2 regions of the Bacillus sp. NP247 genome follow, and region 2 is predicted to be linked to the other one. Evidence: a T-box and tRNA genes for the amino acid it is inferred to sense, from the RefSeq annotation. Region 2 holds a T-box; the other holds one or more tRNA genes.
The links. The T-box of region 2 lies ahead of KPL75_RS09005 (valine--tRNA ligase). A T-box ahead of a tRNA ligase gene usually reads a tRNA of that ligase, here a tRNA-Val.
Positions count from the first base shown of each region.

Region 1: it has a tRNA-Val gene. The T-box ahead of KPL75_RS09005 (valine--tRNA ligase) is inferred to sense a tRNA for this amino acid. The anticodon was not compared.

Region 1 covers NZ_CP076653.1:3,919,491-3,935,856, forward strand. Annotated here, with positions in the region: gene odhB (2-oxoglutarate dehydrogenase complex dihydrolipoyllysine-residue succinyltransferase) at 1-655, opposite strand, end outside; gene odhA (2-oxoglutarate dehydrogenase E1 component) at 785-3,652, opposite strand; gene KPL75_RS20420 (helix-turn-helix transcriptional regulator) at 4,631-4,846, shown strand; gene KPL75_RS20425 (permease) at 4,843-5,220, shown strand; gene KPL75_RS20430 (DUF3976 domain-containing protein) at 5,249-5,431, shown strand; gene KPL75_RS20435 (hypothetical protein) at 5,568-5,930, shown strand; gene KPL75_RS20440 (hypothetical protein) at 5,971-6,516, shown strand; gene KPL75_RS20445 (hypothetical protein) at 6,685-7,281, shown strand; tRNA gene KPL75_RS20450 (tRNA-Val) at 7,372-7,444, opposite strand; gene KPL75_RS20455 (hypothetical protein) at 7,637-7,861, opposite strand; gene KPL75_RS20460 (hypothetical protein) at 8,145-8,372, shown strand; gene KPL75_RS20465 (D-alanyl-D-alanine carboxypeptidase family protein) at 8,528-9,814, shown strand; gene sipW (signal peptidase I SipW) at 10,016-10,585, shown strand; gene KPL75_RS20475 (CalY family protein) at 10,650-11,237, shown strand; gene KPL75_RS20480 (DUF4047 domain-containing protein) at 11,385-12,215, shown strand; gene calY (biofilm matrix protein CalY) at 12,581-13,174, shown strand; gene KPL75_RS20490 (helix-turn-helix domain-containing protein) at 13,256-13,579, opposite strand; gene KPL75_RS20495 (anti-repressor SinI family protein) at 13,660-13,794, opposite strand; gene inhA1 (M6 family metalloprotease immune inhibitor InhA1) at 14,136-16,366, shown strand, end outside.
Region 2 covers NZ_CP076653.1:1,708,125-1,724,490, forward strand. Annotated here, with positions in the region: gene KPL75_RS09005 (valine--tRNA ligase) at 1-2,155, opposite strand, end outside; T-box leader at 2,194-2,425, opposite strand; gene ysxE (spore coat protein YsxE) at 2,704-3,729, opposite strand; gene spoVID (stage VI sporulation protein D) at 3,802-4,809, opposite strand; gene hemL (glutamate-1-semialdehyde 2,1-aminomutase) at 4,889-6,178, opposite strand; gene hemB (porphobilinogen synthase) at 6,178-7,167, opposite strand; gene hemD (uroporphyrinogen-III synthase) at 7,340-8,092, opposite strand; gene hemC (hydroxymethylbilane synthase) at 8,095-9,024, opposite strand; gene KPL75_RS09040 (cytochrome c biogenesis protein) at 9,040-9,873, opposite strand; gene hemA (glutamyl-tRNA reductase) at 9,891-11,222, opposite strand; gene KPL75_RS09050 (MarR family winged helix-turn-helix transcriptional regulator) at 11,639-12,091, shown strand; gene KPL75_RS09055 (organic hydroperoxide resistance protein) at 12,094-12,510, shown strand; gene ysxC (ribosome biogenesis GTP-binding protein YsxC) at 12,547-13,143, opposite strand; gene lon (endopeptidase La) at 13,140-15,470, opposite strand; gene lonB (ATP-dependent protease LonB) at 15,655-16,366, opposite strand, start outside.

The DNA.
Region 1 (16,366 bases), 2.2 Mb from region 2:
CGTTAAATGTAGTTAACATTGCAGATGTTTGTTGAACTTCTACAAGACGTTTTGCAATTGTTTGACGGCGGCGGGACATTTTCACACGCTCAACTGGTTTTTCGAATTCAGTTTTTGCAACTGGAGCCGGACTTTGTTTTGGAGCAGCTGGTGCTTCTTTTGGCGCTGCAGCGTGAGCTTGTACATCATGTGGTCTCACACGTCCAAGTGGATCTGTGCTACGTACGTCGTTTAAGTCGATCCCTAATTCGCGAGCCATTTTGCGAGCAGCTGGTGATGCGATAGGACGATTTGTATTTGGTAAACCTTGCAACGCTTTATTTTGTTCAGCACTTGGAGCTGCTGCTTTCGGTGCTTCAGTAGTTTCTTGTTTTGGTTGCTCATTAGCCGGAGCAGGTGTACTTACTGCAACTGCTGCGCCGTTTGCGTCTAAAATTGCGATAGTAGCGCCAACTTCAACTGTATCTCCAGGTTCGCCTAGTAACTTCGATACAATACCTGAATCTTCTGCAATGATTTCTACATTGACTTTGTCAGTCTCAAGCTCAACAACGCTGCCACCTTTCTCAACTTTGTCGCCTACGTTGATAAGCCATTGTGAAATAGTTCCTTCTGAAATAGATTCTGCAAGCTCAGGTACTTTAATTTCGATCATTTTAAATGTCCTCCCCTTATTTGCCTAACGGTGTGTTTTGTTTTCTTTAATCTTCGGTAATCTCCATTTGTTAGCCCGGCTGTGGCAGACTATCTGCCACAGCTGAGCCTGAAAAACTCATTGTTACTTTCAGTTGCTGAAAACTTCAATTTCTTGTTTATCTTGACGGAAGTTGTACTTCACATCTAAAGCGTGTGCAACGATTAATTCTTGCTCAGCTTTGTGAGCGAATGGATCGCCACCAGATGGGCTAGAACGATCCGGGCGTCCAATGTAACCTGTTTTCACGTTATCCCCAGCTAGTTCGAACAGAATTGGAGCCATGTAATGCCATGCGCCCATATTACGAGGTTCTTCTTGAACCCAAATGATTTCTTCTAAGTTTTTAAAGCGTTTAATAATAGATTGAACTTTTTCAGCAGGGAATGGGTACAACTGCTCGATACGAACCATATGAACTTCATCTAGGCTGTACTCATGCTTACCACTCTCGATTTCTGCTGCTAAGTCAATTGCCATTTTACCTGTACTTAAAACAAGACGTTTTACTTTGTTTGGTTTCGCACCAAGGTTTCCTTGTTCTAAAGCAGGTTGGAAACGTCCTTCACTTAACTCACTACCTGTAGAAAGTGTAAGTGGGTGACGTAATAAGCTTTTCGGCGTCATAATTACTAATGGCCGAACCGCCTCTGTTCCTAAGATAGATGCTTGACGGCGCAAGATATGGAAGTATTGTGCTGCGCTCGTTAAGTTTGCAACTGTCCAGTTGTTCTCAGCAGCTAATTGTAAGAAACGCTCTGGACGTGCACTAGAATGCTCCGGTCCTTGACCTTCATAACCGTGTGGTAATAGAAGAACTAGACCTGATTTTTGACCCCATTTCGCTCTTCCTGCTGAAACATATTGATCAAATAATGCTTGCGCAGTATTTGAGAAGTCACCGTATTGAGCTTCCCACATCACAAGAGTTTCTGGAGCAAATACGTTGTAACCATATTCGTAACCAACAACAGCAGCTTCTGATAACGGACTGTTATGAACAGAGAATGATGCGTTAATGTTCGGTAAACGATGTAATGGTGAATATGTTTCGTTTGTATCAGTATCGTGTAATACGATATGACGATGCGCAAATGTACCACGCTGTGAATCTTGACCAGTTAAACGAATTGGCGTACCTTCTTGCAAAATAGAAGCGAATGCTAAAGATTCAGCAAGTGCCCATTCAATTTTACCGTTCTCTTCCAGAGCATCTTTACGGCGCTCAAGAATTTTCTTCACTTTTGGATATACGTTAAAGCCTTCAGGCCAAGATAATAGTCCTTCATTAATTGCACGAAGCGAGTCAATTGAAACACCAGTGTCAATTGGCTGGATTCCTTTTGCAACAACCTCTGGAACTTTAACGTGAATTGTTGCAGCACTCGTATCAGCTGGTGGCACTTGTGCGTATTCAGCCTTTAATTCCTCTTGCATAAACTGAGTAATTGTTTCAACCTCATCTGCATTCAGAACACCAGCAGATTGTAATTGATCTGCATAAATTGCTCTTACAGTTGGGTGGTTTTTAATTTTTTTGTACACTTGTGGTTGCGTAACTGCTGGATCATCCATTTCGTTATGACCATATCGGCGGTAACCGATTAAATCGATTAAGAAGTCCTTTTTGAACAGCGTACGATATTGAATCGCAAGGTTTGCAGCAGCAAGACAAGCTTCCGGATCATCAGCGTTCACGTGAACAATCGGAATATCGAAACCTTTTGCAAGGTCACTTGAATATTTAGTAGAACGAGAATCATAGCTATCAGTCGTAAAGCCGACTGCATTATTTGCGATAACATGAATAGTTCCGCCAGTTTGGTATGCATTCAATCTACTTAAGTTCAATGTTTCAGACACAACACCTTGACCAGGGAATGCAGCATCACCATGAACTAAAATTACGAATGACTTTGTAGTATCTTGTTCTGGAAGACCAGATTTTTTACGATTCTCTTGAGCTGCACGTGCGAAACCTTCAACAACAGGGTTAACGAACTCAAGATGACTCGGGTTATTTGCTAATGTAACACGGGTGCTAACTTCTTCATTACCAACGACTTGTTCTCTACCTAAATGGTATTTCACGTCGCCAGTCCAGCCAGCATTTGCCACTGCGCCTTCTATTTTTGCATGTTTGAACTCAGCAAACATGTGACCATATGGCTTTTCTAGTACGTGAGCGAGTACGCTTAGACGACCACGGTGAGCCATACCAATCATGACATCTTCAACGCCGCCTTTAGCACCTTCTGAAACAATTTCATCTAGTACAGGTACAAGCATATCAACGCCCTCTATTGAGAAACGTTTTTGACCAACGAATGTTTTATGCAAGAATTGCTCGAAACCTTCAACAGCAGTTAAACGTTTTAAAAGAGCAGTTCGTTTTTTATTTGATAATGGTTGACGCAATGAATTTGATTCCACCATTTGATGCAACCACGCGCGTTCTTCACTATCTTGTATATGTGAGAATTCATAAGCTAAAGATTTTGTATAAACGTCTTTCAATCTATGAATTACATCAAGTGCAGTGTGAATACCCTCTGGTGCATCTTGCCATACTGTTTTAGCTGGAATCGCTTTCAAATCAGCATCGCTCAGTTCGTTCATTGTTTTCTCGATAAGAGATTGCCCATTTGCAGCATCTTCCATCGGATTGATGTGAGCCAACGTATGCCCGAAAGAACGAATCTGTTCAACAAGTTGAACGACTTTAAGAATCTTTTCAATGTTCCCTGTGTTTTGAGGAGAAAAATGTGTTGCTGTGTTGTCCCCTGTTACGACATCATCTTGAAACGAAGGAGCTCCAAAAATTTCAAAAAGCTCTTGTAATTCCGGATCAACAGAACCTGCTCCAGTTACGTAAAGATCATACTGTTCAATAACATAACCAAGGTTCGGACCATGGAACTTGGCCCAAGGGTTTGTCGTTGTATTCTTCCTCGTCATTTGTTTAAACCTCCCAATGCATATAATCCTTTTCCTATCCAAAAAGGTGCATTTTGCTCTTTTTCAATAATTGATGAAATAATAATTAATGTAAATGTTTTTCTTTAATCTTATGTTATTACAATAATTTACATAATACCAAACACTATTACTTATCTGTTTTGTAAAAAAACATTCACAATAACTTATCACCCAAGTTAATCTTTCATGTTATAAAGTAATTTTACAGAAAAATGGGGTGGATATATTTGGTATACCTACATTAATAACTATAATTGTTGAATTTAAATATAAGTATAACTATCAGAATGTTTCGATAAAATCGGGTTCGAATTATGTATATTGAAATAATAAGCGCTTTCATTGATATTATACAACAATATAACGGAATATAGTATAAAAAATAAAAAATTATGAATTTACCATAAACTTTATATCGATAGTGTTAAATATTGAAAGGAAAATGAAGGATTTCTACAAAAAAAGTGGCTATACATAAAAAATGCTTCATAAACCGTTAGTTTCTATAAATATGGCGAAAAACAACGTAAAAATAATAGCGCACATCACCCAATAAAGAGAAGAATGAAATATTTTAAAAGGATAAAACAAATATGGAGATATTAAATTTTCACAAAAGCGGGGAGGAAATATAATAACGGCTATATACATTGTTCCATGTTTCATTTCAAAATAGACGTGCTGAATTTGAAAAAATTTCTTCTATATAAAGTGAAACTTTAATCAGTGTGGGTTTTGTCCATCCTCCACTGATTATTAGTTGAACCAATCGGGCATTAACGGGCAGTTATCTCCCACCTAACTTTCTCGCATCCGCCGAATTTTGAGGTAGGAGTCTTACTGCCCGTTAATACGGGATAAATAGAATGCAAAATAATTCAAAAGAATGTAAAGGAACCTTGACGTAAAGTTTCCTTTACATTTATACTCGATATAAGGGAGGAGGGAGAAATTTCCTTGGAAAATAAAATGGTTGAATACCGAAAAAAATTTGGACTATCTCAAGAAAAATTGGCTGAGAAACTTGGAGTTTCCAGACAAACCATTATCTCGATTGAAAAGGGGAAATATGATCCATCACTTCCGTTAGCATTTGAAATAGCGAAAACATTTCAGACAACGATAGAACATGTATTTATTCATGAAGGAAAAGAAGAGGGGGAGAAAGGATGAATTATTCACAAAAGTACTTTGTAATTATGGGAATTATTTTTCTGTTTATGAGTGGATTTATGGTACTAACGGGCGTAATGACACATTCCGCACCGCCGGCTATAACTTATCCATTGCTTGCAATGATGATTATGAGTTTCTGCCTAAGCTACTTGCACCCGCAATTTAAAGAAAAAGATGAGCGAATGAAACTCATTCGTTACAAAGGAATGTTCGTGACATTTTTTGCATTAACAGCATACTATCTTCTTTTCTCTATCGGCTTAAACTTAAAAGTAATTACACTATCTGCGGTTGAACTATTAAACATATTAATGGCACTTACGATGAGTACAGTCTTTATAGCGTTTGTTGTTTTATCGAAAAGATATTAAGATGTAAGAGAGAAAGGAAGATTAACAAATGCAAATGATGTACGCTTTTGGTATGGGGCTTGTTTTATTTTTAGCGGTGTTCCTATTTATTCGTAAAGACGTCCAAGGTGGAACGTTAACGAAAAGAGGATTTTATAAAATGATCGGCTGTTTAGTTGTTATGTTTATAGCGATTATCGTAATGATCGTTTTAATTAATAAAACATTATAGAATTTAAAAACGGAACCTTACTTTACAGTAAGGTTTTTCTATTTGAAAAATAAAACAAAAATTACCATAAAATCCATTTACTATCTATTCTGTATATTATATAATCCAATAAAATGATAGGTAAGGAGAATAGTATATGAATAAAAAAGCTATCTTCTTTATAGCAGTATGTCTACTACTTATAGCTAGTATTACTTACATAATATGCAACAAACGAGAACATGTACCACCTATATTAGTATGGGAGGGCCAGGAATACTACATTACGAATGAACCTGCCAAAGCAGAAGAAGTCGGACAAAAACTTGGCGAAGTAACAAAGAAAATTGAAACAAGCAAACAGCCTACTAAAGATAGTGAATCCAACATATTACAAGAAAAAACAGAAGTATTTGAAATGATTTTAGAAGAAGAGGATGAAAGGCGCCACATACTCGTAAAAGAACCTAATAGTGAAGAATATAGAGTAGCAAGGCCGATGCTAAAACAAGTACTATAATAATGAAGAAACAAATTTTTAATAGAGAGTAGTGGGCGTTATGGGATGGAAAGCAGGAGCCTTTGAAAAAATAGAAACGAATGATTTATCTATTGAGCAGCTTATAAATACATTTAAGAAACAAAACTTAAATGGTGGAGCAGTAATAAGCTGTTTTAAAGTACATAACGAAAATTTTTTCAAAGAAATACCTTATGAAATAGACAGATACAAGCACTTTTTCAAAAAAATCTTCAACTCTTTAGATATAATCAATAACTTAGAGGAATTAAAAATACATACATCAGAAAAATATAAGTTTCAATTTGAATATAATAGCGCGGTAATGCTTGATGGGAGTATCGCATTTCAAATTATAAGAGGAGGAGCATATAAATACTTTCCGGAGAGAATGGTAGTCGCGAAGCAATTAGCGAGCGAGGTATGCCAATACATGTTCCAAGATCGTTATGAGGATATTATAGTGTTTGAGAGTCAAAGCCCTTGGACAGATTGGTTTTACGATGTTGCATGGGATAATACTTGGATGGTGTTAGATAGTAAAGAGCATAAAATGTGGCTAATTTGCGCTACGGATACGGATTGATAGATGAAGAGCCTTGTAGAAATGCTACAAGGCTCTTCATCTTTTGGGAAAGAATAGAAAACAAATCGTATAAATTTTATACTGAAAAATATTTGTAATGTAAGTTTTATACTATTTTATAATGATGGCTTACTAGCAAAGAAAAGAAAAGGTAAGAGGAGAATGAACGTGAAAAAGGTAAAGAAATTATTGCTGTTAATGATGGTAGTAGGATTAACAGTTGGTGTTCTAGCGGGATGTGCAAATCCGAAAGATACTGCTGAAGAATTTTTAACAGCAATACAAAAAGGTGACTTAGAAAAAGCTCGTACATTTGTTGAAAGTGACAAAGAGTTTAGTAAACTAAATGAAAAAACAGATGATGCTGACGGAAAAGCAATGCTAAGCGCAATTACGAAGGGCTTTAAATTTGAAAAGCTAGAAGAAGTATCAAAAAAGGATGACAAAGCAGAAGTTAAAGTGAAAGTTACATCTGTTGATCTATCTGTTGCTGTAACAAAAGCAATGGGAGAAGTTATGCCAATGGCTTTCGCTAGTGCCTTTAGTGAAGACAAAGAGAAATCTGAAAAGGTAATAGAAAAAACGATGACATCAGCGATCATCAAACACTTATCAGATAAAGAAGCAATAATGGCAACTCGTGAAGTTACATTGAACTTAAAGAAAGACAAAGATGGTGACTACAAAATTGTTGCTGATGACAACCTACAAGAATTGTTATTTGCTAATGCGAAGTCTTTGGAGAAGATGTTTGGTGGGAAGTAATTAAATGGCAAGATTTTTAGTTTTTATAAGAAGTAACTTGGATAAAAAGAGACACCATATCACCTAATAGGTTGATATGGTGTTTTTTTATGACCCCGGAGAGGCTCGAACTCACGACCTCCACCCTGTCAAGGTGGCGCTCTCCCTGCTGAGCTACGGGATCTTCAAAAATGCTTATGTAATAGCATCTTTAATCATTATGCTAAAGCAATTATATATAATTAACTGAAATTTTACAATATTTTTATAGTAATCTGTTAAAGGTAAAGTATTTGGAATCACGCTAGTAGTGTATTCGGGAATATATATAAGAAGAGACTTTAATAGCAATCGGGTTTTGAATAAAGCGGCTATGTTATGTTTTCCGATACCAATCCAAAGGTCCTTCATCACTCAAATCAACTAGAAAAGGGAGTAAGAAGTGTAAAGGTAAGCTTATAAGTTCAGGCATAGCGTTCAATGTTTTCTTTGATAGATATTGTCTTCCAAAACAATACGGACAATCTTTTTCAAATGTTATGAGTATCGACCATACATCTTTTACTTTCCACTTCGTTTTACAATACGTACAACGCGCCATGGAGTTCCTCCTCATTTTAAGGTATTTTCTAATATATTCCATTTAATTGTACTAAAGTCAAGTATATTTAGTGTGATAAAATGTAAGTTGGTCTGTTTTTTTATATGGATGTATTCCGTAATTTATGACTAAATGAATGTAGTGTGAGGGTTATATAATAAGAGATTTTCATTTTTAATATGCAAATTGGCCAATATATCCTTTTTACAATTTTCAAGAAATCATGTATAAAAGAAGTACAAGATATTTATAAATATTCAGGAGTAGAGGGAGAATAATTGTAATGGTAAGAAAAACGTTCAAGATGCGTGTGTCTAAAAATAGAACGATTTCGATTGATGGCTCGATTCTTGATGTGGATGTGACACATGATGAGTTTTTGCAAGAGTTCGTTGAGTGGGTCGATTCTAAAGGTTGGTCATTTATGGGTATGACGGATGAGATTACGCCTGAGGAAGCTAGTCAAAAGTTAATAGATTCGTTGATTGATGAGAAGGATAAGAAAGAGTAATTCCTTCTTATTTTTTATTGTATATTTATGTTCCTTATCGTAAAAGTGTGATATAGTAAAAAATAGTGAATATTCTTCCAATTTAATACAAATTGCGTATGGATTGGTAGAGTTATTTTATAGAATGTGAAAGTAAAGTGAAAAGGGAGAGTCATATGGTAAATTTTAAGAAAATTTCGGTTTTTATTATGGTTATTTGTTTATTTTTTTTGACACCTATGACGTTATATGCTGAGACGAATGTTGGAATAAATCCGGAGCAAGTGGCACCTCCACCTGCGGAAGGGCCGAATGTTTTTAGTCAGTTTGCAACTACGATTGATGCGAAAACAGGAGATATGTTGTACGACAAAAATGCACATCATCGTGCGTTCCCTGCTAGTATGACGAAAGTGTTAACGGCGATTTTACTGATGGAGCATACGAAGCCAGAGGATCAATTTACGTTTTCACAATTAGCATTAGATCAAGAGAAGAGTAATTATCAAATTGAGTTTCAACCTGGTGAGACTATTAATAGAAATACTGCACTTATGATTTTAATGGTGTTGAGTGCGAATGATGTGTCGTATGCGATTGCGGAGCGTATTGGAGGAAGTGTTGAAAATTTCGCTAATATGATGAATGAAAAGGCGAAGCAATTAGGGGCTAAAGATAGCCATTTTGTAACGCCAAATGGATTGCATGATCCCAATCATTATACGACGCCATATGATATGGCGATGATTACGAGAGGCGTGCAAAAGTATCCTGAAATTTTACAAGCGATGAATACGAAAAGAACGACGGTTACGACATCTACGCAAACAGTGTCTATTTTTAATAAGTCTACTTATTTTGAAAATCCGTATAGTATTGGTGGTAAGACAGGATTTACGAATGAAGCGCGCAATACGCTCGTTTTATTAAATGAGAAGGATGGAAATCGTATTATAAATGTAGTAATGGCTTCTCAAAGACCTGAAATTTATGAAGATTTGAAGCAGATGGCGGAATATTCTTTTGGGCAATTTACGAAGCAAACTGTACTAGATAAGCATAGTTGGCATCAAAAGACAACGTATTTAAATAAAGATGTTGATTCTGAATTGGAAAAAAGTGCTGAGCTTATGCTAAAGAAAGATGAAGGGAAAAATGTAAAAACGGCTTTTCGGGTTAATTCAGTGGATAAAGAGGCTTTGTACCAAAAAGGAATTCATCGCGGTGAAGTAGTTGGTGCGGTAGATATTATAAAAAATAATCAAACGATTGCGACTGTAAATGTTCTTTCAAAAGAAGAGGTTACTTTTGTGATGCCTAAAAAAGATACAGTTGCACCTGAAGTAAAGGAATCCAATATGAAAGTGATAAGTGTTGGAATAGGTGCGATTTTATTATTTGGAGCCATTTTATATGTAGTGCTACGCCGAAATAAACAAGGAATGAAATCAGAAGAGAAATAAATTGTTAGTATAGAGACTGTGATGAGGTTTTGTCACGGTCTTTTTTGTATGTATTTTAAAAGTTATTTAACTAATAATTGTAAATTTTCTTATTGCATTTCTGTATTGTTCGTTATATTATTTAATTGTGTTCTTGTTAAAGAACGGAGATGGATATTGCATACTTCAAATAATATAAAACAACGGAGAGGGAGAGAGACGATGAAATTAATTTGGAAGGTGATTAGCAACGTTATCTCATTTGTTTTATTTGCGGTAATGGTTTGTTTAGCTTTTGTAGTTATTTCTTCAAAAGCGAGTGGCGGGGATCCAACAGTGATGGGATATCAATTTAAGAGCGTTCTTTCAGGATCGATGGAACCAACATTTTTAACAGGATCAATCATTGCGATAGAGCCAACGAAAGATGGTTCTAAATATAAAAAAGGTGATGTTATTACGTTTAAAGAGAAAGATGACAAAATTATCACTCACCGTATTATCGGTGTGAAAGATACAAATGGAAAAGTAATGTATGAAACAAAAGGCGATAACAACAACGGACCAGATTTAGCACCAGTACTTGCAGAGAATGTAATCGGGAAGTATGCAGATATTACAGTTCCATACGTTGGTTATGGACTGAATTATGCGAGTTCAAAAGCGGGAGCAGCATTACTTCTCATTATTCCAGGAGTCTTTTTACTTGGCTATTCCGCAATTTCTATTTTGGGCGCTATTCGTAGCATTGACGGAGAAAAGAAAGATAAAAAAGTAGAACAATCCGTCTAGTTCGTTTGGTTATACTTTCCGTTTAGGAAGTTAACAAATATATATATATTAAGGGGATATGGACATGACTTTAAAGAAAAAATTAGGAATGGGTATCGCATCAGCAGTATTAGGAGCAGCATTAGTTGGTGGAGGAACATTTGCATTCTTTAGCGACAAAGAAGTGTCAAACAATACATTTGCAGCTGGTACACTTGATTTAGCGGCAAACCCATCGACAGTTGTTGATGTATCGAATTTAAAGCCTGGCGATACAATTAAAAGAGATTTTAAACTAGAAAATAAAGGCTCTTTAGACATCAAAAAAGTTTTACTAAAAACAGATTACAAAGTAACCGATGCGAAGGGCGACAATAAAGATGATTTTGGTAAACATATTAAAGTAACATTCTTAAAGAATGTAGATAAACATGAAACAATTGTAAAAGAAACAACGCTAGATAAATTGAAGGGTGACACACTTACAGCGGTAGACAATGATTTATCTGCTTGGTTCTGGGATGAAAAAGGTATTTCTGCAGGTAAGTCAGATAAATTTACAGTGAAATTCGAGTTTGTTGATAATAAAAAAGACCAAAATGAATTCCAAGGCGATAAACTAAATTTAACTTGGACGTTTGATGCACAACAAACAGATGGTACAGAAAGATAATATAATATAAAAGGGGCTATCACCTTGATAGCCCCTTTTACAGTTAAATAGCGTGGATTGGAATGTATTTTCTAGGATATGGCTATCATTTTGTACAGGTCTTTATTATAATGAAAGTAACGTTCTGTATAAAGAACACATTGTTCGATGGGAGAGATTAAGATGCTGAAAACACCTTGCAAATTAAAAAGGATGCTTATATTGCCGTGTATGTGCTCTATTACGTTTTATTTAGGCTCTCAAGTGATGACGTATACAGAAGCTTCATTTATTCACGAAACGAAAGTAGAAGCCACTCTTTCTACAGCGATTATATTTCCGAAAACAGTTGATACGTTAAAAGAGCAAGCTGAGCAACATAAACAGCTTATTGGACATGAGTATGGAGAAATGAAAGCGAAATTGAAAGTTACTTCTATTGAAGAAATAGAACAAGCAATTGTTGTATGGCAGCAAGGGCGTGAGAAAATTGCTTCTGAGAAGGAGTCTTTACAAAAAGTATATACTTTAATAGAAACTCCTTACAATCAAATACAAGAAGAATTGAAAGTGAATAAAAGTGAATCAATTCAGCAAGTATCCTTGTATGTGAACGAAGGTTTTCATAGCATTAAAGAGAAGCGTGATTATGTTGATAAAGAGGCTAGTTTGCAAGCCATTGATGAACAAATACAGGCGTTACAACAACTATTAAAAGATGAAACAGTAAAGAAGCAGAATGAAACAGAAGAACAGAAGAAGCTAGAAGAGCAGAAAAAAGTAGAAGAACAGAAGAAGCTAGAAGAACAAAAGAAAACAGAAGAACAAAAGAAAACAGAAGAACAGAAGAAAGTAGAAGAACAGAAGAAAGTAGAAGAACAGAAGAAAGCAGAAGAACAGAAGAAGGTAGAAGAACAGAAGAAAGCAGAAGAACAGAAGAAGGTAGAAGAACAAAAGAAAGTAGATGAGCAGAAGAAAGCAGAGGAACAGAAGAAATAGAAACAGATAAAAAGCTGGAAAACAAGAATGTGGTGCAAGAGATAACGAGCGAATAAACAAAACTATTAATGTTTATGTGAGTGTGAGGGAACGTTAGCCCTCACCTCTTTGTCTTTCTTTTTTCTTATAGTGTGAAAAAAGTTATAAATTAGTATAAAGTATCATGTATTATTTTCTGAAAAATCAAAACAATATTGAGAAATAAAAATAATCAAAAATATATTGTACTTATATAGATTTGTTCGTTATAATGAACTTAAGGTTTTTAAAAAGAACAAATATTAGCTTAGCTAATACAGTTTTAGTTACACCTCTTATTTCAAATAAGAGATAAAAATACAAAAAACAGCTAGGGGGAATTGATTGTGAGTCTGAAAAAGAAATTAGGTATGGGAGTTGCATCAGCAGCATTGGGGTTATCTTTAATTGGTGGAGGAACATTTGCATTCTTTAGTGATAAAGAAGTGTCAAATAATACATTTGCAGCTGGGACGTTAGATCTTACATTAAACCCTAAAACGCTTGTAGATATTAAAGATTTAAAACCAGGGGATTCTGTTAAGAAAGAGTTCTTATTAAAGAACGACGGTACGTTAGCGATTAAAGACGTTAAATTAGCGACAAAGTATACTGTTAAAGATGCAAAAGGCGATAATGCTGGTGAAGACTTCGGTAAGCATATTAAAGTGAAATTCCTTTGGAACTGGGATAAACAAAGCGAGCCTGTATATGAAACAACTTTAGCAGATTTACAAAATGTGGATCCAGATGTTTTAGCTAAAGACATCTTTGCTCCAGAGTGGGCAGAGAATGGTGGTCTAGCACCAAATTCAGAAGACTATCTATGGGTACAGTTTGAATTCGTAGATAATGGTAAAGATCAAAACAAATTCCAAGGCGATTCATTGAACTTAGAATGGACATTCAACGCAAGCCAAACAGAGGGCGAAGAAAGATAATAAATAAAAAAAGCGGGGATTCCCCGCTTTTTTTTATAAAGAAAAAAAGAAGTGCCCATTTTAAGCACTCTTTCATATGTATTATTGTTGATTTTTCTTCCATTGTGTAAATTCGAGAAATTCACGAAACTGTTCTTTTGAGACACCGGAGCTCATCGCATCTTTAACGAGTTGCGTCCATTCGGAGTCTAGATGACTTTCTGTTGTTGTTTCATCGTGAAGTAAAGTATCAACTGGAATTTGTAGAACAGCTGATATTTTTTCAAGAAACTGAATGGAAGGGTTTTTTTGTAAATTCCGTTCTATAGAACTAATGTAAGATTTAGCTACACCAGCTTTTTCTGCGAGTTCTGTTAGTGAAATGCCTTTTTGTAAACGAAGGCGTTTTATACGTTCTCCTATCATATTTGCGCACCTTTCTATCAATATGTAGTCGTCTTATGATGTGATTATTATAACATAAACTTCGTTAAAAAGAACGAGGCCTATTGAGCCTGGCTCGTATGCTTCATACGTTGGAAAAAGTGTTCAATATCTTGCAGGGCAATGCCAGCATCTAGAGCTTCAAGTATTAAATCAATCCATTCTTGATCTAGTGAGTCAGTCTTATCTTTGTACAAATGTAATTCCTCCCTAATTATTGGTCATAATTGCTGCTACATAGTAGACGATAATTAATTGAATTTTATATTTTTTGTGTCAAATTATCGAATATTGTGTAGATGAAACAAAGATAAAATCCCCATTAAATTCTCTCTATGGAAATTATAAGGTTTTTGTCAAAAGTTTTCAATATTTTCTGAAAACATTGTTGAATTGTGATATATTCGTATACTAACTATGAAATTTTTACAAATATATTAAAAAAATTACATAATATAACTAAATATTGAAAATATATTGAATTTTTAATAATATAAAATATGTAATACATATTTTATATTAGGGGAGGAAATAAGGGATGATAAAGAAACCATTTAAAGTGTTATCAACAATTGCTTTGACAGCTGCTTTAGGCCTTTCGTTTGGCGCTGGAAGCCAGTCTGCGTATGCAGAAACGCCTGGGGATAAAACAGCTACAAGCCCAGTTGATGATCATTTAATCCCAGAAGAGAGATTAGCAGATGCACTGAAAAAACGTGGGGTAATTGATTCATCTGCTTCAGGGACAGAAACAAAGAAAGCTGTCGAAAAGTATGTAGAGAAGAAGAAGGGTGAAAACCCTGGGAAAGAAGCGGCAAATGGAGACCAACTTACGAAAGATGCATCTGACTTTTTAAAGAAAGTGAAAGATGCGAAAGCAGACACGAAAGAAAAGTTAGATAAACCTGCGACAGGGACACCTGCTGCGACAGGACCAGTTAAAGGCGGTCTAAATGGTAAAGTACCAACTTCTCCAGCAAAGCAAAAAGAATATAACGGTGAAGTTCGAAAGGATAAAGTACTCGTTTTACTTGTAGAGTATGCTGACTTTAAACATAACAATATCGATAAAGAGCCTGGCTACATGTATTCTAACGATTTTAACAAAGAACATTATGAAAAAATGTTATTCGGTAATGAGCCATTCGCGTTAGAGGATGGAAGCAAAATCGAAACGTTTAAACAATATTACGAAGAGCAATCTGGTGGTAGTTACACAGTGGACGGAACAGTAACAAAATGGTTAACGGTTCCTGGTAAAGCTGCTGATTACGGTGCGGATGCTCCGGACGGAGGTCACGATAATAAAGGACCAAAAGGACCGCGTGATCTTGTAAAAGATGCATTAAAAGCAGCTGTAGATAGCGGTATTGATTTATCAGAGTTTGACCAATTTGATCAATACGATGTAAATGGTGATGGGAATAAAAATCAACCGGATGGTTTAATTGACCACTTAATGATTATTCATGCGGGTGTTGGACAAGAAGCTGGCGGCGGTAAATTAGGTGATGATGCAATTTGGTCACATCGCTGGACAGTTGGACCAAAGCCATTCCCAATTGAAGGAACAAAATCGAAAGTTCCATATTGGGGCGGAAAGATGGCAGCATTTGACTACACAATTGAACCAGAAGATGGAGCGGTTGGTGTATTCGCACATGAATATGGTCATGATTTAGGTCTTCCAGATGAGTATGATACACAATATAGCGGTCAGGGTGAGCCGATTGAAGCTTGGTCTATTATGAGTGGCGGAAGCTGGGCTGGTAAAATCGCTGGAACGACGCCAACGAGTTTCTCACCACAAAATAAAGAGTTTTTCCAAAAAACAATTGGTGGTAACTGGGCAAATATCGTAGAAGTAGATTATGAGAAATTAAATAAAGGTATTGGTCTAGCAACATATTTGGATCAAAGTGTTACGAAATCAGATCGTCCAGGTACGATTCGCGTTAACTTACCAGATAAAGATGTAAAAACGATTGCACCAGCATTCGGTAAACAATATTATTACAGCACAAAAGGTGATGACCTTCACACAAAAATGGAGACACCGCTGTTCGATTTAACGAATGCAACGAATGCGAAATTCGATTTCAAGTCATTATATGAGATTGAAGCAGGTTACGATTTCCTTGAAGTACACGCTGTAACAGAAGACGGTAAACAAACGTTAATTGAACGTCTTGGTGAGAAAGCAAATAGTGGAAATGCAGATACGACAAATGGAAAATGGATTGACAAATCATACGATTTAAGTCAGTTCAAAGGTAAGAAAGTGAAATTAACATTTGATTACATTACTGATGGTGGTCTAGCATTAAACGGATTCGCTCTTGATAATGCTTCATTAACAGTAGATGGTAAAGTTGTATTCTCAGATGATGCAGAAGGTACACCACAATTAAAATTAGATGGTTTTGTTGTATCTAATGGAACAGAGAAGAAAAAACATAACTACTATGTAGAGTGGAGAAACTATGCTGGTGCAGATAAAGCATTGAAATTTGCGCGTGGTCCAGAATATAACACTGGTATGGTTGTATGGTATGCGGATTCAGCTTACACAGATAACTGGGTTGGTGTACATCCAGGACACGGTTTCCTCGGTGTAGTTGATTCTCACCCAGAAGCAATTGTAGGAACTTTAAATGGTAAACCAACAGTTAAGAGTAGTACACGATTCCAAATCGCTGATGCGGCGTTCTCATTCGATAAAACGCCAGCTTGGAACGTTGTATCTCCAACGCGTGGAACGTTTACGTA
Region 2 (16,366 bases):
AATCTTCACGAACTGTTGGCCATGCCGCTACTGTAATAGACTCGCCTTCATGCGGTAAATGCTGCCAAATTTTCTCTGTTACAAATGGCATGAATGGGTGTAATAGACGCATCGTTTGGTCTAATACGTAAGCTAAAATAGAACGAGTTGTTTTCTTAGCTGCTTCATCTTCACCGTATAGTGGCAGTTTCGCCATCTCAATGTACCAGTCACAGAAATCATCCCAAATGAAGTTGTATAATGAACGACCAGCTTCACCGAACTCATATTTATCCATGTTACGTGTTACACTTTCGATTGTTTCGTTTAAGCGAGTTAAAATCCACTTATCTGCAACTGATTTTTCACCAGTTAAATCGATTTCTTCATACTTCATGTCATCCATGTTCATTAATACGAAACGTGATGCATTCCAAATTTTATTAATGAAGTTCCAAGTAGATTCTACTTTTTCCATGCTGAAACGTAAATCTTGACCTGGTGCACTTCCTGTTGATAAGAAGTAACGCATTGCATCTGCACCGTACTTCTCGATAACATCCATCGGATCAATACCGTTACCAAGAGATTTACTCATTTTACGCCCTTGCTCATCACGAACTAAACCGTGAATTAATACATCTTTAAATGGACGCTCTCCTGTAAACTCTAAACCTTGGAAAATCATACGAGATACCCAGAAGAAGATGATGTCATAACCAGTTACTAAAGCATCTGTTGAATAGAACTTTTTAAAGTCTGCTGCATCTTCATTCGGCCAGCCAAGTGTTGAGAACGGCCATAACGCTGAACTGAACCATGTATCAAGTACGTCATTATCTTGATTCCAGTTTTCAATATCTGCTGGTGCTTCTGTACCTACGTATACTTCACCAGTTTCTTTATGATACCAAGCTGGGATGCGGTGTCCCCACCATAATTGACGAGAAATACACCAGTCATGAATGTTTTCCATCCAGCGTAAGTATGTGTTTTCAAAACGCTCTGGTACGAACGTTACTTTTTCTTCTTCTTTTTGTTGAAGTGCTACTGCTTTTTCTGCAAGTGGAGCCATTTTTACGAACCATTGTGTTGATAAGTAAGGCTCAACTACTGCACCGCTACGCTCACTATGACCCACTGAATGCATATGAGGCTCGATTTCTACTAATACGCCAGCCTCTTGTAAGTCTTTCACTAACGCTTTACGGCATTCGAAACGATCCATACCGTTATACTTACCAGCTTTTTCGTTCATCGATCCATCTTCATTCATTACTAAAATGCGTGGTAAGTCATGACGGTTACCTACTTCAAAGTCATTCGGGTCATGAGCTGGTGTAATTTTTACAACACCTGTTCCGAAGTCTTTTTCTACGTACTCATCAGCAATAATCGGAATCTCACGGCCTACGATTGGAAGTGTAACTGTTTTTCCGATTAAATGTTTGTAACGATCATCTTCTGGATGAACCGCTACCGCTGTATCACCAAGCATCGTTTCTGGACGAGTAGTAGCAAGGCGAATGTGACCTGAACCGTCTGTTAACGGATAGTTCATATGGTAGAATGCACCTTGAACTTCTTTATGAATTACTTCAATATCAGAAAGAGCCGTGCGTGTTGCTGGGTCCCAGTTGATGATATACTCACCGCGGTAAATTAAGCCTTTTTCGTATAATTGAACGAATACTTTATTAACTGCATCAGATAAACCTTCGTCTAATGTGAAACGTTCACGAGAATAGTCTAGTCCTAAACCAACTTTTCCCCATTGTTGACGAATGTGAGAAGCGTACTCTTCTTTCCACTCCCAAGCTTTTTCAAGGAATTTCTCACGGCCAAGATCGTAACGTGAAATACCTTCTTCACGAAGCTTCCCTTCTACTTTCGCTTGTGTTGCGATACCAGCATGGTCCATTCCTGGAAGCCATAATACATCGTATCCTTGCATACGCTTCGTACGAGTTAAAATATCTTGAAGAGTTGTATCCCAAGCATGACCTAAGTGTAACTTACCAGTTACGTTCGGAGGTGGAATTACAATTGTATACGGTTGTTTCTTCTCGTCTCCTGTTGCTTCGAAATATTTGCCTTCAAGCCACCACTTATAAAGGCCTTCTTCAACGGACATATGATCATATTTAGTTGGTAAATTATTTTCCGTGTTTGACATTATTTTCCCTCCTTAAAATGAAAAATGTCCCTCATCCAAAAAAGGACGAGGGACATCGCGGTACCACCTTTATTTACAAACAAATTCAGAATTTGCTTATACTCTTAATTTGATAACGGACAAATCCGTCTTTTCCTAATGAGAACTATTCCGTTCAGAAAAGATGCTCCAGGGCTACCTTCTAACATAACTATCTAGAGAATCTCCCAGCTAATGATTCTCCTCTCTGAAGACGTTTCATGTTATACTCTTCCCCTTCAAGGCATTTATATGATTGTTAATTATTATATACAATAGTGTAAAAAACGAAACCTTATTCGTCAAGATAAATTTGAAACTGCGACCTTTATCTCTTTATGGAACTAATAAAAAGAAGATAAGCAGGGTTCTCCCTACTTACCTTCTTTATCCCGCTATTTGCGGGCAGTAAGAACCCCACCGGCTGAAGCAAAGAAGTTAGGTGGGAGCCCTGCTGTCCGTAAACGCCCGATTGATGAGGGCTAATAATCAGCGGGGGATGAACCCCCCCCACTGATTTAAGTTTCACTTTATCCGTTCCCTTGCTGGGCAGCTTGTAATTGTGAAAGGAAATATTCTGTATTACTAACGAGCCAATGCGATTGCTGTAGGCTTTTCACTCCGCGAAGCTCATTATCTTCATTACGACTCTTTCTTCTTTTCGTATATGACTGAATTTGCCGAATAAAATGCGACGGGTACGTCATATACGCAAACATAAGAAGTTGCTCCTCTTTCGTAAATGGAAAATTTTTTTGGTACATTTGATACCATTCAAAGCGGTCACTCCGCGCAATTGGATATGTGTTTAAAGATCTTGAATAAAAGCTGACGATATCCTGTACCGGTGTAGCAAACCGAGACTTTTCTAAACTAATAAAATAACCGTTTCGTTCATAATCAAATAAAAAGTGATTGAGCGATACATTTCCATGAACGAAAGTAGTACGTGTTTTTTCCTTTTCTTTCATTGCATCATGCCATTCACTTAATTGTTTCGTTGCGAACTCACGCGCTCTCATAACATGGTGATAATACGTACAATATTGTAATTCAAATGGTGACATATACCACTTCGCTTCAGATTCTACAAGAAACTCTTCTAATATCTCACCATCATTTTCCCAGCGGTCGGATATATTTGTATAATGTTTTTCTAAATCTTCTTCTGTATAAGTCTCCTCTTTCACCGTTTTTTGATGCAACGTCCCGAGCGTTTGAAACATCTTATGGTATTGATCATTATCTTCGCCATTTCCTTCCGCACGTTCTAACCAAGGCATTAAATAATAACTATACGTCCCATCACTTAAAACATAATTCCCGTCCGTCGTATGATAGATAGGTACATAATTCGAAAAACCTTTCTCCTTCAAATATTGAATATGGTGCAAAAAATTATTCCGCTCTAATTTTCTATCTTGTATTTTCTTTAACGCATACGGACCTTGATTCGTATAAATTTTCATTACACTTCCGTGCTCTTCTATATGCTGAGTGTCCAATCTATATTGCCTGACAATGGGTTCATAGCGATTTCGTAATTCAATATCCATACGAATAACCCTTTCTTATTCAAAACATAGCTTCTAGGAAAAGAAAAGAGGTGAGTGAAAAAACTCACTCACTTATTTCGCCTTTGCTTTTGAAACAGGAATATATATAATTTGCCCTGTAGTTAAATATATATCTTCTGATTGATTTACACGATATAAGTTTTGTATAGTCGTTTCATAACGTTCTGCAACAGATTCAATTGTATCTCCTTCTTGTACGAAGTACATTCTTAACTTCGTAAATTCTTCTTCTGGTTCTTTCGTAAATAATTTCGTTAAATAAAGTGCGTTTTCATCTCGCTGTGAATATGCTTCTTCCTCTGGCTCTTCCTGCTTTTTCGCTTTTTCTTTCTTGAAATTTTTTCGCCCGAACAATTCAAATTGTGGCGTCGTTTCTTTCTCCTCTTCACGCCCCGCAAATTCATGTTCTTCTAATTCCTCTTCCTCTATTTCTTGCTCTTTTCTTTCTTCTAGCTGGAACGGTTCAAATGCATAATCTTCCCATCCATCTGATTCTTTATAGGCTGGTACTTCTTCGTACTGCGTGGGTCTATTTTCATTCTCTTCAGCTGAATCACCCTCTAACTCGGCATACACCGTCTCTTCCTCTTCATCCTCGGTTCTTTCCTCGTCACATAAACCTGTAATAGATATATCCGCTAATAGTTGTAAGCAACCATTTTCCTTTAATTCATAATCAAATTCCTCAATTGATACATATAATTCTTCAATTACTTTCACTCGATTTCTTGGAATTGATATTTCGAGCGGAAAGGAATGGACAAGCTCATTAACCCCGTCTTCCCTTGTTTCTACATAATCAATTGCCTTTGCTGGTGATAGCTCTCGTAATGAATAAGCTGAATCATCTTGCCGTGCAACATACTCTCCCGTTAAATCTAATTGCCCTCTCACGATAACTTCATGATCGAGCTCCTCTATCTCAACGTCTGGATCTAACGAAATTGACAAAAGTTCTTCGACTTCCTGTCCCTTTTGGAACCAAACAGATTCTTTTAACGAAAATCGTAATGAATGATCTGTTGCCACTTCTTTTCCCCCTCCCAAACTATATGTCATTACAGATTTATGTTCCCTAAGGCTACTTTATGAATAAAAAAAATCGCTCCCCTAATGGAAAGCGATTTTCTCTAAGAAATTATGCTTTTAATTTTGACATTGCAATTTCGGCCGCCGCAATTGTCGCCTCAATATCTGCATCACTATGTGCTGTCGATAAGAATAAACCTTCAAATTGAGAAGGTGGTAAAAATACACCTTGTTCTACCATTTCACGATAGTAAGCTGCAAAGAATTCTAAGTTTGAAGATTTTGCTGCATCATAATTAATAACCTGCTCATCTGTAAAGAAAATGCCAATCATAGAACCTGCACGATTAATGTGATGCGGGATATTATGCTTTTCAGCTGCCTTACGTAGTCCAGACTCTAACATTTCTGCTTTACGCTCAAATTCCACATATGATTCTGGCGTTAACTGCACTAGCGTTTCATAACCTGCTGTCATTGCAAGTGGATTACCCGATAATGTTCCGGCTTGATAAATCGGTCCGCTTGGTGCAACTTGACGCATAATTTCTGCTTTACCACCGTATGCTCCTACCGGCAAGCCACCACCTATTACTTTACCTAAACAAGTTAAGTCAGGAGTTACGCCGTAGTAACCTTGTCCACAATTATACGCAACACGGAATCCTGTCATTACTTCATCAAAAATAAGTAGTGCACCGTTTTTCTCTGTCACTTCACGAAGTCCTTCTAAAAATCCTGGTTGCGGGGGAACAACACCCATATTCCCTGCCACTGGTTCTACAATTATACAAGCGATGTCATCACCGAATTGTTCGAAAGCATATTTTACACTTTCTAAATCGTTGTACGCTACTGTAATCGTATTTTTCGCTACACCCTCTGGTACACCAGGGCTATCTGGTAAACCTAGCGTCGCTACACCCGAACCTGCTTTAATCAATAAAGAATCACCATGGCCGTGATAACAACCAATGAATTTCAAAATTTTGTTACGTCCAGTGTAACCACGAGCTAAACGCAATGCACTCATTGTCGCCTCTGTTCCAGAGTTAACCATACGCACAATCTCAATTGATGGTACACGCTCAATAACAAGCTGCGCTAATTTATTTTCAATTTCTGTTGGTGCACCAAAGCTTGTTCCTTTTTCAGCAACAGCTTTTAAAGCCTCAACAACACGATCGTTCGCATGACCATGGATTAAAGGTCCCCACGATAATACGTAATCGATGTATTCATTCCCATCGATATCATATACTTTAGAGCCTTTTCCGCGCTCCATAAACAGCGGATTCATACCAACAGACTTAAAAGCACGAACAGGGCTATTTACGCCTCCAGGCATTAAATCTTGAGCCTCTTCAAACGCCGCAATCGACTTATCAAACTTTTTCATTATTTAGCGCCCCCTTCTTGTAACCATCTTGCTGCATCTTTCGCATGATACGTAATAATTAAGTCTGCTCCTGCACGTTTCATGCTAATCAATTTTTCAAGCACAACTTCTTTTTCATTAATCCAACCATTTTGCGCTGCCGCTTTAATCATTGAATATTCACCACTTACGTTGTAAGCAACGATTGGTAAATTAAAGTTATTTTTCACATCACGAATGATATCTAAGTAAGAAAGAGCTGGCTTTACAATTAAGAAATCAGCACCTTCCATTACATCTGATTCTGCTTCACGGAATGCTTCCATACGGTTCGCCGGGTCCATTTGATATGTTTTACGGTCACCAAACTGCGGTGCACCATGTGCAGCATCACGGAACGGTCCATAAAATGCTGATGAATATTTCACAGCGTACGACATAACTGGTACGTGTCCAAAACCATTTTCATCTAACGCATGGCGAATTGCTGTTACGAATCCGTCCATCATGTTTGATGGCGCAATAATGTCCGCTCCTGCTTTCGCTTGACTTACAGCTGTTTTCGCAAGAACTGCAAGAGACTCGTCATTTAAAATAATACCATCTTCAATTACACCGCAATGACCATGGCTTGTGAATTGACATAAACATGTATCCGCAACTACTACTAACTCAGGGAACTCACCTTTAATTTGCTTAATGGCACGCTGTACAATTCCATGATCACAATATGCTGATGATCCAACTTCATCCTTTTCAGCAGGTAAACCAAATACAATAACAGAACGAATACCTAAATCAACAACCTCTTGTATTTCAGCTTGCAATAAATCTAAAGACATTTGATATACGCCTGGCATAGAAGGAACTTCATTACGAACATTCTCTCCTTCTAATACAAAAATAGGGTAAATAAAATCTTCCGTATGTAAAAACGTTTCACGCACAAGCGCACGCATGCCCCCGCTTTGTCTTAAGCGACGATGACGATTAAATTGTAAAGAGTTCATAGATTTCTATCCCCATTCTTTTATTTTATCCCGCATTAACGGGCAGTAAGACCCCCACCTCAAAATTCGGCTGGAGTAAAGAAGTTAGGCGGGAGATCAACTGCCCGTAAACGCCCGATTGGTTCAACTAATAATCAGTGGGGGATGAACAAAACCCCCACTGATTAAAGTTTCACTTTATATATTCACAAATGCATTGTAGTAATGCTTCTACAGTGTACTCTTTCGGCACAATAACATGTGGAAAATAAAGGAGCGCCTCTTTTTCCGTAATAGGCCCTATACAAGCAATTGTACATTTTTTTGTCCATTCTCTCCAGTTTGTGCCCTCAAGTAAACGAACAAAACTATCAACAGTTGAAGGGCTCGTAAATGTAATAATATTTACTTCCCCTAATTTCAATGCTGCTATAAGTTCTTGTTTTTTCTCTACATTCACCTTCGTACCATATACGATTAGCTCATCTAGAAAAACACCAAACTCCCTAAGTTTAACCGGGATTACATCTCTTGCTAAATTCCCTTTCGGAAATAAAATACGCTCGTTTCCACTTAATTCTTTTAGAAACTCTTCGGCAAATGCTTCTGCAACAAATGAGGTCGGAACAAAATGAACTTGATAGCCCCTTTTTTCTAACTCTAATTTTGTTTTCACGCCTACCGCAGCGATTTTAATAGTTAATGGCATTTTCTTTTTCAAATCATCTAGAAAAAAAGCTACACCATTTTTACTCGTAAAAATAACCCAGTCATACGAATGTAGTTGCCTTGTTATACGTTGAATTCGCCTATGAGATGTGCCTTCCATACGCAAAAGCGGAATTTCCAATGGAATTCCGCTCCTTTCTTTCACTGCTACACTCATTTGTTTCGCTTGATGCTGGGCACGTGTAATCAATACTATTTTGCCAGCGAGAGCATCCATATTTATTGTTGCTCCTTATTTGCAGCAAGGATGAGCTCTTTCGCTCCTTGTTTAATTAAACGGTCCGCAGCCTCTAATCCAACTTGCTTCGGATCATTGCCTACTACTATCTCTTTCAATAAAACAGAGCCGTCCATAGAACCGACAAGTGCTGTTAATTCGATTGCATCATCCTTTGTAAGAGTTGCATACCCAGCAATTGGAACTTGGCATCCACCTTCAAGTTTATGAAGAAATACTCGCTCCGCTGCCACTGTTCTTTCTGTTACTGCATCATTCATATGCGATAACAACTGAAGTAAATCCTTATCATCCTCACGACATTCAATCGCTAATGCACCTTGTCCTACGGCTGGTACACATAACGTTTCATCTAAATGTTCTGTAATAACTTCTCCGTCCCAGCCCATTCTCTGTAATCCAGCTGTCGCTAAAATAATTGCATCGTAATCTTCATCTTTTAACTTACGTAAGCGGGTATCGATATTCCCGCGAATCCATTTCACTTGTAAATCTGGTCTCGCAGCTAGTAATTGTGCACTACGTCTCAAACTACTCGTCCCTAAGATCGCGCCTTCTTCTAAGTCTTTAAACGATTCTCCGTTTTTAGAAATAAAAGCATCACGAGGGTCAACGCGCTTTGGTGTACAACCAATCGTTAATCCATCTGGAAGTACAGCTGGCATATCTTTCATACTATGTACAGCCATATCAATTTCTTTCGTAAGTAACGCGTGTTCAATTTCCTTTACAAATAAACCTTTTCCGCCTACTTTTGAAAGAGTAACATCTAAAATAACATCACCTTTTGTGACAATTTCTTTCACTTCAAATTCATATGGTAAACCAAGCGCTTTTAATTGATCAATAAACCAATTAGTTTGTGTTAATGCTAGTTTACTCTTTCGTGAACCTACAATAATTTTGCGCATAATTCTCTCTCCTCATTATAAATACCAAAAGTGGAAATTAGATAAACTGCTTAATAGAAAAATGTTAACTAGCATTACGAGAAATGCCCCGATATTCCACTGCACAATTTTCTTACCTTGCAACACATCTGCCGCTCGTAAATATAAGCCCACGCAATATACAAATAGAACGACAAAGGACCCGATTACCTTCGTATCATACCAATGGAAATTATCCAATTTTGTATATCCCCATATGCATCCTAATATAATTGCTAATAAGAAAAACGGAACAGAAAATAAATTTAATCCGTAAGACATAGATTCAAGCTTCGGCAAATTCCCTAATCTTCTTAATCTCGCATTCCACTTTTTCTTTTTTAATAGACGATATTGCAATAAATACATAATAGAAAAAATAAACGATACAGTAAATGTTGCATAAGAAATAATCGCCATACCGACATGCACGTATACAAGTTCTGAAACTAATTGCTCTGCAAGTACTGGCGACATCTTTCCGAGCGGTGTAAAAATAGAAAAAGCGCTTACGCCAAATGCTACAACATTTGTAAAAAAAACTAAAAAGTCAATGCGCATAAATCGATTAATGACTAATGACATCGTAATCAATAACCAAACATAAAAATAAATCCCTGACAATAAAGTTAAAATAGGATTCGTTTCTGAATCTGTAGCCCTCAGCAACATAAAGATAGACTGCAATACCCATACAATCGAAAGTAACCAAAAAGCAAATCGGTTCGCCTTTCGGTTACTTTGAAAATAATCTATAAAATATAAACTAATGCTACAAGCATATAAAATAATTGCAATATGATAAATAATACTGTTATTTAAAAAACTCATCCGATCATCCTTCCAAGTTATAAAGATGGAACGGATGGTGTCCACGCTCTTTTATGTTCTACTTCTTCCGTATTTCCCGCTTCTTCCACTTCTAAATCAAAAATCTTCGCAAATAAAGCTAATTTTTCGTCGGCTCCCTCTTCAACAGCTAGTTCTTTAGCTACTAAAATTGGGTCTTTTAACAATTGATTAATAATACTTTTCGTATGTTTACTAATTACTTTTTTCTCACGATCACTAAGGTTTGGTATTTTTCGCTCAAGACTTTCCATCGTATCACTTTGAATTGCTAGCGCTTTATCACGAAGAGCCGATATTAACGGCACAACACCAAGCGTACTTAACCACGTTTTAAATAAAACCATTTCCTCTTCAATCATAAATTGAATTTTCTCTGCTTCTTTTAAACGTTCAGCACGGTTTGCTTCAACTACACCTTGCAGATCGTCGATATCATATAAGAAAGAGCCTTCTAATTCATCAATCGCAGGATCAATATCACGTGGTACTGCAATATCAACCATAAATAACGGACGACCAGAGCGCATTCTCTCTACTTTTGTCATCATTTCTTTCGTAATAACATATTCTGATGCACCCGTTGAACTAATTAAAATATCCGCTTCTAATAATGCACATTGCAATTCACTTAAAGGCTTTGCATGTCCCATATATTTCTCAGCCATCACTTCCGCTTTCGTAAGCGTCCTATTCATAACTGTTACTTTACGAGCTCCACTTCCGTATAAGTTTTGCAGTGCAAGTTCACCCATCTTACCCGCACCAAGAATAAGTACATGACAATCTGTTAAATCGCCAAATATTTTCTTTCCGAGCTCAACAGCAGCATAACTAACAGACATCGCACTTTCACCAATCGTTGTTTCTGAGTGCGCACGTTTTGCTAACGTAACCACTTGCTTAAACAACTCATTAAAAATTGTACCTGTCGCTTTTACTTGTTGTGCTTCTAAAAAGCTATCTTTTATTTGACCTAAAATTTGTGTCTCTCCAACAACCATAGAATCTAAACCGCACGTTACGCGGAATAAATGATCTATTGCGCCATCTTGTTCAAAAATAGACAAGTATGGTGCGACTTCTTCTATTTCAAGCTGAAACCAATCAGCTAAAAACTTCTTAATGTAATACCGTCCCGTGTGTAATTGATCGACAACAGCGTAAATCTCAGTGCGATTACAAGTTGATACAATGACATTTTCTAGCACGCTCTTTTGGTTTTGTAATGTAGTCATTGCTTGCTCTAGCTCTGCTGCCTGAAATGTGAGTTTCTCACGAAATTCTACAGGGGCTGTTCGATAATTTACACTAACAACAAGAATATGCACGCAGCATGTCCCCCTTCACCCGTTTTATCACTTTATCTACTATCATAATACAACTTTCCTCTTATGAATCTGACAATCGTGTGAACAACTGATTATTTTTTATTTATTCTCCATATGTAATAAAGGAGCTTCAGTAAGATTAATAAAGAACTCTCTACTTTATAATAATTATAAAATAATAACTCTATTTGTACGTTACCAAAAAAAGTCCTCATAATCAAGTGATGGAAACTATTCCATATTAATTATAACATCATCTTTTCTATCTTCTTTCATCATGAAGGAAAATATGTATGATTGTTCCAAAATATAGTACACACTTTCTCAATACAATGTATTTGACATTGTGTTTCTTTTTCGTTATATTGATTTTACAAAATTAAATTGTGTACAACTTAATTAGAAAGGAGTTATTCATGACAGAAGATTCTTTGCATCTAGATAACCAACTTTGTTTTTCTATTTACGCCTGTTCTAGAGAGGTTACACGTTTTTATCGGCCGTATTTAGACGAAATGGGCATTACGTACCCCCAGTACATTACTTTACTCGTACTATGGGAACAAGACGGACTAACAGTAAAAGAAATTGGAGAACGTCTATTTCTAGATTCCGGCACGTTAACACCTATGTTAAAACGGATGGAATCATTAAATTTTGTAAAACGTGTTCGTTCAAAAGAAGATGAGCGAAAAGTTTGTATTGAATTAACAGAACAAGGTAAAGATTTAAAAGAAAAGGCTTGTTCATTACCGACAACAATGGCTGCAAATTTAGGGATTACAGAGCAAGAATATCGTTCTTTACTAATCCAATTAAATAAATTAATTGAAACGATGAAAACAATTAATGATAGAAAAGGGGAATAAACATGGATAAATTATATACTGCTTCAGTAACAGCAACAGGTGGAAGAAACGGGAAAGTAGTTTCAGATGATGGCATATTAAATCTTGATGTGAAAATGCCGAAAGCACTAGGTGGTGCTGGTGGGGAGGCAACAAATCCAGAACAATTATTTGCAGCTGGTTATGCAGCTTGTTTTGACAGTGCATTGCAACTTGTCATTCGTACAAAACGTATGAAAGTGGAAAGTACAGAAGTAACTGCACACGTTTCTATCGGCAAAGATACAGATGGTGGTTTCGGACTATCCGCTGTACTTGACGTACATGTTGCTGGCGTTTCTCACGCTGAAGCACAAGAACTTGTAGAAGCTGCTCACGGTGTATGTCCTTATTCGAAAGCAACAAGAGGTAATATTGAGGTTACGTTAAACGTAAGATAAAAGAATTTAGTAAATAAAAAAAACGCGCGACATTCGTCACGCGTTTTTTGTTTTTGTCATTCTATGAATTGCCTTCCACGCTTCTTCTTTTCCAAGTCCTGTTTCAGAAGAGAATAGAACGATTTCATCGCCAATTTCAACAGCAAGCGTTTCTTTTACAACTTTTAAATGCTTTTGCCATTTCCCTTTCGGAATTTTATCGGCTTTCGTTGCAATAATAATTGTTGGGATTTCATAATGCTTTAAGAAATCATACATCATCACGTCATCTTTTGTTGGTTGGTGACGTAAATCAACTACTAATACAGCTGCGTCTAATTGCGTACGTGTTGTAAAGTAAGTCTCAATCATCTTGCCCCATGCCGCGCGCTCTGTTTTAGATACTTTCGCATATCCATAACCTGGAACGTCAACAAAATGCATCATTTCATTGATTAAGAAAAAGTTCAGCGTTTGCGTTTTTCCTGGTTTAGAAGAAATACGTACTAACTTTTTACGATTTAAAATTTTATTAATAAAGGAAGACTTCCCGACATTAGAACGACCCGCTAATGCAATTTCTGGTAAATCACTGTCTGGATATTGTTCCGGCTTAACGGCACTAATTACAATATCTGCTTTTGTTACTTTCATTGTTTCACTCCTACTAATGCGTGCTCCAATACTTCGTCTAAATGAGATGCAAGCACAAACGTAAGGTTTTCTTTTACGCTCTCTGGAATATCATCTAAATCTTTCTCATTTTCCGCCGGTAAAATAATTTTTGTTAAACCTGCGCGGTGAGCACTTAATGTTTTTTCTTTCAAACCACCAATTGGTAATACACGGCCACGAAGTGTTATTTCACCTGTCATACCAACTTCTTTACTTACAGGAATACCTGTTAGTGCAGAAATAAGTGCCGTTGCCATCGTAATACCTGCTGACGGTCCATCTTTTGGAACTGCTCCTTCTGGAACATGAATATGAATATCGTTTTTCTCATGGAAATCCGGATCAATATGAAGTTCTTCTGCACGAGAACGAATATAACTAAACGCGGCTTGTGCGGATTCTTTCATAACATCCCCAAGTTTCCCTGTTAAAATTAATTTCCCTTTTCCTGGCGCTACAGACACTTCAATTGCAAGTGTATCGCCGCCCGCTGCTGTGTAAGCTAAACCTGTTGCCATACCAACTTGGTCTGTTTTTTCAGCTTGACCATAACGGAATATATGCTTACCAAGTAAATCAACAATATTTTTCTCTGTTACAACAATGCGCTTGCGTTCTGCTGTAACGATAATTTTTGCTGCTTTACGACAAACTTTTGCAATTTGACGCTCTAACGTACGAACACCAGCCTCGCGTGTATAATAACGAATAATTTCAAGAAGCGCTTCATCACGCACTTGCAAATTACCTTTTCGCAAACCGTGCTCTTTTAATTGTTTCGGCAATAAATGCTCACGAGCAATGTGCACCTTTTCAAGTTCTGTATAACCAGCAATCGAAATGATTTCCATACGGTCAAGCAATGGGCCCGGAACACTTGCAAGTGTATTAGCAGTTGCAACGAACATAACTTTCGATAAATCATATGGCTCTTCAATGTAATGATCACTGAAGTTATGGTTTTGTTCTGGATCTAACACTTCAAGTAACGCCGCTGATGGGTCTCCCCTGAAATCGTTGGACATTTTATCAATCTCATCTAATAAGAAGACTGGATTAACTGTTTTCGCCTTTTTCATACCTTGAATAATACGTCCCGGCATCGCTCCTACATATGTACGACGGTGACCACGAATTTCAGATTCATCACGCACACCACCAAGAGAAACACGTACAAAATTACGATTTAACGATGTTGCAATAGAACGTGCTAACGAAGTTTTCCCAACCCCAGGAGGTCCTACTAGACAAAGAATTGGTCCTTTTAATGAATTCGTTAACTTCTGTACAGCTAAATATTCAAGTACTCGCTCTTTCACTTTTTCAAGACCGTAATGATCTTTATTTAAAATTTCTTCCGAATGAGAGAGATCAATCATATCCTCTGTTGCTGTTGTCCATGGGAGAGCTAATAACCAATCAATATAATTACGAATGACACCACTCTCAGCAGAACTTACAGGTAACTTTTCATAACGATCTAACTCTTTCAGTGCAGCCTTCATTGTTTCTTCAGGCATCCCCGACTGTTCAATTTTCTCACGAAGTTCTTCAACTTCCCCACCCTTGCCTTCTTTATCACCAAGTTCAGTTTGAATCGCCTTCATTTGCTCACGTAAGAAATATTCTTTTTGCGTGCGTTCCATTGAACGTTTCACTTTTTGTCCAATTTTCTTTTCTAGGCTAAGTAACTCTTGTTCATCTTGAATAATTGAAATAAGTGTATGTAGTCGTTCTTTCACAGATACAATCTCTAAAATCTCTTGTTTCTGCTTCGTTTTAATCGGTAAGTGAGAAGCAATTAAATCAGCTAGTCTTCCGGGTTCTTCTACATCAGCTACCGTTGCAAATGTTTCATTTGAAACTTTTTTCGAAACTTTAATATATTGTTCGAAATGCTCCAGTAACGTACGCATAAGAGCCTTCTCTTCTAAATCATCTTCTACTTCTTCAGTTACTGTTCTAATAGAAACTTGTACCACATTTTCTTCTTCGATAAACTCTACTACTTCTGCTCTATGTAAACCTTCTACAAGGACACGAAGCGTACCGTTCGGCAATTTTAACATTTGCTTCACTTTCGCCACTGTGCCTACACTATATATGTCATCTTCTTTCGGATCGTCGATATTCATTTCTTTTTGCATTGCTAAAAAGATGATATTTTCATCCATTGCCGCCTGCTCTAGTGCTTGTATCGATTTATCACGTCCTACATCAAGATGCAGAACCATCGTTGGATATACGAGAATGCCTCTTAATGGTAGGAGGGGCACAATTCTTTCATTCGTATTCATACTAGACATAGCACCTCCATAATAAATTAAACTCCTGTTCAACTATTTTATATTACAATACATCTAGATGCAATTGCAGAGATTCTTCGCAATTGTAAATCCCCTGTTTTTTTGTGCCTCACGAAAAGAAAAAAGACTTCGTTTAAGCATACAAACTTAAACGAAGTCTGGCAAATTTTATTATTGTATATTCTCACATTGATTGTGCATCTGTTTCGTCCAAAGCAGTATGTGCATCAAGCTCACGATGCATATTTTCCTGCATAAATGTTAATTCAAATACTTCTTTTAATTTGCGAACAGGAATGATCTCAATTCCCTTTATTGTATACAAAAATGGTTGCATGTTCTCAGCAGGGATGATGACTTTCTTAGCTCCCGCTTTTTTCGCAGCTTTTATTTTTGCGTACACACCACCAATAGGCTTCACTTCCCCGTGGATACTTATCTCACCTGTCATCGCTACTTCATTATTCACATACGTACGATGCACTGCTGAATAGACACCTGTTGCCATAGCAATACCTGCTGAAGGACCATCAATCGGGATACCACCAGGAAAATTAATATGTATATCATACCCTTCTGGCAACACATCTAGAGAACGAAGTACTGTTAAAACATTATCAACAGAACCTTTCGCCATACTTTTCCGGCGGATTGATTTCGTTTGGCTACCAATACTTTCCTCTTCTACAATTCCAGTGACATTTACTGACCCTTTATCTTTCGCAGGAATAGCTGTTACCTCAATTTCTAATAACGCACCTGTATTCGGCCCATATACAGCAAGCCCGTTCACAAGACCGATTCTTGGAATTGGATAAATACGTTTTTCATACTTTGGTGTAAGCTGACTAGAATGAACAACCCACTCAATATCTTCATCTTTAATGAAAGGTCGT